One region of the Paeniglutamicibacter sp. MACA_103 genome, then DNA from elsewhere that is predicted to be linked to it. Evidence: predicted binding sites of a transcription regulator. Region 1 holds the regulator's gene; the other holds the start of a gene.
The links. Region 1 encodes HspR, which represses chaperone genes until heat shock. Its sites were predicted from a motif close to AAGTTGAGTCNNNNNGACTCAACTT; they were not measured.

Region 1 (3,325 bases):
CGAAGCCCATGACTCGGGCGACGCGTTGAGCCAGGCCGAAGCCATCCTCAACGAGGCAGCCAGCGCGACCGGGGACGAGACCCCGGCCGTCGACAAGGAAGCCGAATTGCGCGACGACCTGTTGCGCCTGCAGGCCGAATACGTCAACTACCGCAAGCGCGTCGAGCGCGACCGCGACGTGGCACGCGAAGTCGCCGTACAGTCGGTCATCGCCAACCTGCTGCCGGTGCTCGATGACATCGACGCGGCACGCCAGCACGGCGACCTGGTCGACGGTCCGTTCGCATCGATCGCCAACAAGCTCGACGCGGTGCTCGAGGGCCTCGGCCTGGAGCGCATCGCCGAGGCCGGAGTGGCATTCGACCCGAACGTGCACGAGGCACTGATCCAGCAGCCGAACGCCGAGATCCCGGCGGATCACGTGGCACAGGTGCTGCGCCCCGGGTTCAAGAAGGGTGAGCGCATCCTTCGCGCGGCCCAGGTGATCGTCTCCCTCGGGGAGTAACCACCACACGCGGCACCTGCAGCACTGCAGGCGCCGCACCCCCCACCAATGTGCGGCGGCTCGCCTCGGTTCCAGTGATGGAACAGGCGATCCGCCGCATACTTGGTGGAGCACATCACGGATTTTTCCCCCCGCCAAGATCCAACGGCGGGCGGGCCACAAGGATTTTTTTACAGCAAAGGAGGCGCCCGGTGGCAAGTCAGGACTGGGTCGATAAGGATTTCTACGCCATTCTTGGCGTCTCCAAGGACGCCAGCGACGCGGACATCAAGAAGGCGTACCGGAAGATGGCGCGCAAGTACCACCCGGACACCAACTCCGGCGATGCCGAGTCCGAGCGCAGGTTCAAGGACATCACCGAGGCCCATTCGGTGCTGTCGGACCCCGAGGACCGCCAGCAGTACGATGCCATCCGCGCCATGGGATCGGGGGCACGGTTCAGTGCCGGCGGCCACGGCGGAGCGCCGGGCAACGGCTTCGAGGATGTCTTCTCCAACCTCTTCAACACCGGCGGCGGGGGCCGTCGCGGCGGCGGCAGCCAGGTGCCACCGGACTTTGCCGACCTCTTTGGCGGAGGCGGCGGCTTCGGCGGCTTTGGCCAGCAGGCACCGCGCAAGGGCGCCGATCGAACCGCCAGCACCACGATCTCCTTTGCCGGATCCATGAAGGGGACCACCATCGGCCTGCGCGAGGCCAACGGCGAGGTCATCGACGTGCGGATTCCCGCGGGGATCAAGGACGGGCAATCGGTGCGCGTCCGCGGAAAGGGTGCGCCCGGCACGGCCGGCGCCGGGGACCTGATCGTCAAGGTCACCGTCAAGCCGCACCCGTTCTTCATCCGCGAGGACAACAACATCCGGATCCACGTGCCGGTGACCTTTGGCGAGGCCGCCCTGGGCGGGCAGATCGAGGTTCCCACGCTGGGCGGAGAGACCGTCAAGCTCAAGGTCCCGGCAGGCTCCTCGCATGGCCGCACCCTGCGCCTGAAGGGACGCGGCGTGAGCACCTCCAAGGCCACGGGCGACCTTCTGGTCACCCTGGACGTGGTGGTCCCGCAGAATCTTTCCAAGGAAGCCAAGGCGGCGGTCGAGGCCTTCGCCGAGGCAACCAAGGCAGAGAACCCGCGCGAGGGCCTGCTCGCACGAGCCACGCTCTAACTACCGACCGTCCCCGTGCCGCCCACCAGCGGCACGGGGGCGCCTCGCCTGACCAAGAAGTTGGCTACGGTGGATGAAAACGATTGAAAGGCAGGGATCATGGGCAATGACCGACTAAGGCCGATCTTCGTCATTTCAGTGGCAGCCGATCTGGCCGACATGCACCCCCAGACGCTGCGCCAATACGACCGCCTGGGCCTGGTTTCGCCCTCGCGCCAGGGCGGCAAGCAGCGCAGGTACTCCGAACACGACGTGGAGCTGCTGCGGGAAATCCAGCGGCTTTCCAAGGACGGGGTGTCCCTGGAAGGAATCAAGCGCATCATGGCACTGGAAAACCAGGTTGCCGCCCTGCGCTCCCGGGTCGGTGAACTCAGCAACGAGGTCTTCGCCCTGCGCAGCGCCCACCAGGCGGCCGGGCTCGGACGCGTCTTTGCCGCCGGCAGCACCGGCGACGTGGTGTCGCTGGCCCGGGGCCAACGACCGCGCGGCCGCAGCCAGGCCGTGGTGGTGTGGAAGCCGCGGGGCAAGTAGCCGCGATGGATGCGCCTCGAGCAAGCGTCGACGCCCATGGGTGAGGGCTACGCCCGGCTCACGGCCGAGGCCCACGACCGGTTCGAGGCCCTGTGTGCAATCCGCGGCAGGCTGGGCCGGACCCACCGCCAGGGCCTGGACGGCACCGCGCATGCGCTGCGGCCGGGATCGATGGATCCGGCCATCCCCGCACGCCACCTGCTGTACCTCGACCTCTCCGCACGCGAACCTCTGGCAGCCATAGCCGTGGGCAACCTGGACACCGCCACCCACATCACCTTCCAGCTCTCCGGGACCGGGATCCGGGCCCGCAACGCCCTGTGGGGCAGCGTGCGCGAGGCCGGGCAGCTGTACCTGGAACAGCGGAAGGTCGGCATCCCTTCTCCCGCCGTGGTCGCCTGGCTGGGCTACCGGACGCCGAACCTTGCCGGCGCCCTGCTGAACCAGGCCGCGCGGCGCGGCCTGCACCTGCTGGGGCGCGACCTGGCCACGTTTGCCCGACTGCGGCCCGACCACCCGCACCTGGCCGTGGAGGCACACTCCTATGCGGCGACCCTTGCGGCGCAGGTGCTCGATGCGGACTCCGGGTACGGGCTGCGGGCGCAGGCCCTGGCCATGGTTGGCTCGGCCGGGATTCCCCGGCGCTTCGTCCGCGAGCCGGGCCGGCTCAACGTGCCGGCGCAGAACATCTACGAGGCCATCGCCGCCGGGGACTGGCTGGCAGGGCTGGGTCACCTGCTCTCCGGACGCAAATTGCTTTCCGGCCACACATTCAACGTCGGGGCCAGACCCGAGCTGGGACTCCATGCCGCCACGGGCCACAACACCTCCCAGTTCCGGGAGGACCAAGCGTCCCCGACGCGGGGCTATCGGGACCCCGGCACGCTTTCGCTGCGCAACCTGGCCCTGATCACCACCGGACAGCAACCCCTGCCTTAAACGCGGCGGGCGGTGCCGGGCCCGCGCCCGACACCGCCCGCCAACCGTTGTTCCTAGAGGGCCTTGCGGTAGGCCAGGTCAAAGATCAGGCGTCCGGCCTTCAGCGCCTTGCCCTCGAAGCTGGTCAGGGTGCGGCCCTCGAAGCGCGGGGCCCAGCCGCCGAGCTCGTCGATGAAGTCCGGGTCCTTGTCCT
Region 2 (3,325 bases), on a different contig from region 1:
TCATCCATGGCCCCTGGTTCGACAACAACCTGGCCATCCTCGAGGACACCGGCGACGGGCTGGCGCTGAGCTGGCTCACCGGGGAGATCGAGAACGGGGACCACATGCACCCGAGGCTTGACATCGTCGAAGCGGCGACGCTCCGGGCGCGTGGGGACCGAATCCGCTCGGAGGAAGCGTGAACCGGGCTAAGGTGCCGACTCAGTACACCCGCGGCGTGGCGAATCGCAGGGGGCTCAGCTCCGCGCGCCGGCGGACCAGGTCCACTGCGTGCGCATCCAGCCGCCGGTCCTCCTCGTTGGCGGGCACCAGCTGCGAAACTTCGGAGGCCCGCCCGGACTCGTCGCGGGTGACGAAGATGGTCATGCATTGGGTCGTGTCGCGCCACTGCGTATCGCGGGGGTCCCGGGCGCGCACGTGCACGGCGATGTGCATGGAGTGCGGGCCGGTGTGGATCAGCCGGGCCTCGAGCTCGACGATGTCTCCGATGTGGATCGGGTTCGTGAAGTGGATGCCGCCGGAGTAGACGGCCACCGCATCCTTGCCGCACCAGCCCATGGCGCAGGCCCGCGCGACCTCGTCGATCCAGCGCATCACGATCCCGCCGTGCGCGTTCCCGCCCCAGTTCACGTCCCCTGGCGACGCCAGGAACCGGAAGCGTTCCCGCGGCGCGGTGCCAGCATCCGTGTATTCCTGGGCCCGCATGGCATCGCGGATCTCGGCACGCGCGGCCACGCGGTCCGCGGCCCCCTGGGCCAGCTGCTCGGCTTCGGCATCGGCCGGCTCCCAGGGCGGGACCGCCTTGGCGCGGCGTTCCTCGTCCATCGCCACGAAGACCAGGATGCAGTCCATGGCGGGCTTGAAGACGCGTTCGCGCACGTCGGCGGCGTCGACGGTGACCACCACCTGCATGCTGCTGCGCCCGGTGTGCACGATCCGGGCGGTGACCTCGATTAGGTCGCCGTTTTCGATGGGCCGGGTGAAGTGGACGTTCCCGACGTAGGCGGTGACGCAATACCCTCCCGAATAGCCGACGGCGCAGGCGTACCCGGCCTTGTCGATCCATTCGAGCACCCGGCCGGCCTGGACCGTGAGCCCGTCTTCGGAAACATCGGTCGGTGCGGCAAGGAAGCGCAGCGTCATCACGTCGTTCATGTGCCAATCCTAGCCACGTGCCAGGCAGCGGACCCGATGCGTTTCGGTCCGCATCGGCCGCCATCGGTGTGCGCCTTTCCGGCAAGCACTCCCCGTCGGCCGCCGGGCCGGGGCAAACGCACGTGTGGCCGGCACCCGAAGGTACCGGCCACACGTGCGTTCATCGACCCGAAGGGGTCAATCGGGAATCGAAATTAGTTGCTTTCGGCGGCGGCGCGGATGCCCTCGAGCACGGCTGCGACCTGGCCGACGACCTCGGCGTCGTCCTTCGGGTGGGTCTCGGCGAAGCGGACCAGCGAACCCGGGATGGAGAGCTTGACGTCTTCCAGCACGGTGGCGCCGGCGATGCCGACTGCCTTGCGTGCCTCGTCCTGGGCCCACACGCCGCCGAACTGTCCGTAGGCGGTACCGATGACGGCGGCCGGCTTGCCCGCAACGGCGCCGGCGCCGAACGGACGGGACAGCCAGTCGATGGCGTTCTTCAGCACGGCCGGCATGGTGCCGTTGTACTCCGGGGAAACCAGCAGCAGGGCGTCGGCGGCACCGGCGGCCTCGCGCAGTGCGGCAGCGGCGGCGGGAACCTGGCCCTCGACGTCGATGTCCTCGTTGTAGAACGGGATGTCCTCGATACCGGAGTAGAGGTTCACCTCGACGCCCTCGGGGGCGTTCGCGACGGTGGCCTCGGCCAGCTGCTGGTTGGTGGAACCGTTGCGCAGGGAACCGACGAGGGTAAGGACGGTGGTTGCCATAGGGGGAGTCTCCTGTGTCTGGGGTGTTGTGCTTGATGCGTCAATGAGTTTCAACGGTGTTGCGGGGCTCTCGATTCCCGACATTGCCGTGACGCGCAACACAGCACCGACCGGCCCCGTCGACGGCCACCCGGATCCATCTCGCCATCGGCGAACACGGCGCCTACGGAAGGGCGCCCGGGAATATCCTGTTGGCATCCGCGTTAACTTGAGTCAATGGCACTCAAGTATCCATAGGAGGAAACATGCCAGCATTCTTTGGCCCGTCCGGCGCCGGCAACGGCTCTTTCGAGGATTTCCTGGCGCGCTACCTGCAAGGCCAGCGCACCAGCCGCTTCGGGCGCCCGGTTGACATCACCCGACTGCTCAGCCGCCACACGCACGAGGTGCTGACCCGTGCCGCGCAATTCGCCGTCGAACACGGCCACACCGACATCGACGCGCTGCACCTGCTGCGCGTGATGCTCGATGTCGAGCCCGTCGACGAGGCCCTGCGCCGCTCCGGGGCCGACGCCGCGGCGATCGCCCGCGACGCCGAACAGCGCCTACCGGAATCCGGGCCGCAACGCACCGAATCCACCCCCGCGCTGACTCCGTCGGCCCAGCGCGCGCTGCTGGATGCCTACCAGGTGGCCCGCGCCTTCGGCTCCACCTACATCGATCCCGAGCACCTGTTCCTGGCCTTCGTGCTCAACACCGAATCGCCCGCCGGGCAGGTGCTAGGAGCCGCCGGGGTCACCCCGCAGACCCTGCAGGCCGCCGCCGAGGGCACCGACCAACAACCCTCCGGCGCCGCACCGGCACCGCAGCAGTCCGCCCCGGCAGGCCAGCCAACCAGGGGCGAGACGCCACTACTGGACAAGTTCGGCATGGACCTCACCAAACGTGCGGTCGAGGACGAACTGGACCCGGTGATCGGCCGCGCCGAGGAGATCGAGCAGACCATCGAGATCCTCGCCCGGCGCACCAAGAACAACCCGGTGCTGATCGGCGAGGCCGGCGTCGGCAAAACCTCGGTGGTCGAGGGACTGGCCCGCGCCATCGTCGCGGGCGAAGTTCCGGAACAGCTCAAGGACAAGCGCGTGATCGCGCTCGACCTGCCAGCCATGGTCGCCGGAACCCGCTACCGCGGCGACTTCGAGGAACGCCTGACCCAGACCATGGACGAGATCGCCGCGCAGGACGGGGAAGTGATCGTCTTCATCGACGAGCTGCACACCGTGGTCGGCGCCGGCAGCGGGGGCGACGGGTCCATGGACGCGGGCAACATCCTCAAGCCCCGGCTGGCCCGCGGCGAACTGCACCTCATCGGGGCCACCACGCTGGCCGAGTACCGCAAGGTGGAGAAGGACCCCGCCCTGGAGCGCCGCTTCCAGCCGGTGACCGTTCCCGAGCCCTCGATCGAGGATGCCGTGGCGATC

Region 2: the regulator HspR is predicted to act here: its motif matches at 2,110-2,134, upstream of ACIPVK_RS03295 (ATP-dependent Clp protease ATP-binding subunit).

Annotation. Positions count from the first base shown of each region.
Region 1 is NZ_JBIXLN010000040.1:3,301-6,625, reverse strand. Features, by position in the region: gene ACIPVK_RS16905 (nucleotide exchange factor GrpE) at 1-505, shown strand, start outside; gene ACIPVK_RS16900 (DnaJ C-terminal domain-containing protein) at 697-1,662, shown strand; gene ACIPVK_RS16895 (heat shock protein transcriptional repressor HspR) at 1,762-2,193, shown strand; gene ACIPVK_RS16890 (alpha/beta hydrolase) at 2,203-3,132, shown strand; gene trmB (tRNA (guanosine(46)-N7)-methyltransferase TrmB) at 3,186-3,325, opposite strand, start outside.
Region 2 is NZ_JBIXLN010000004.1:126,354-129,678, reverse strand. Features, by position in the region: gene ACIPVK_RS03310 (alkaline phosphatase D family protein) at 1-182, shown strand, start outside; gene ACIPVK_RS03305 (acyl-CoA thioesterase) at 202-1,155, opposite strand; gene ACIPVK_RS03300 (NAD(P)H-dependent oxidoreductase) at 1,350-1,904, opposite strand; gene ACIPVK_RS03295 (ATP-dependent Clp protease ATP-binding subunit) at 2,150-3,325, shown strand, end outside.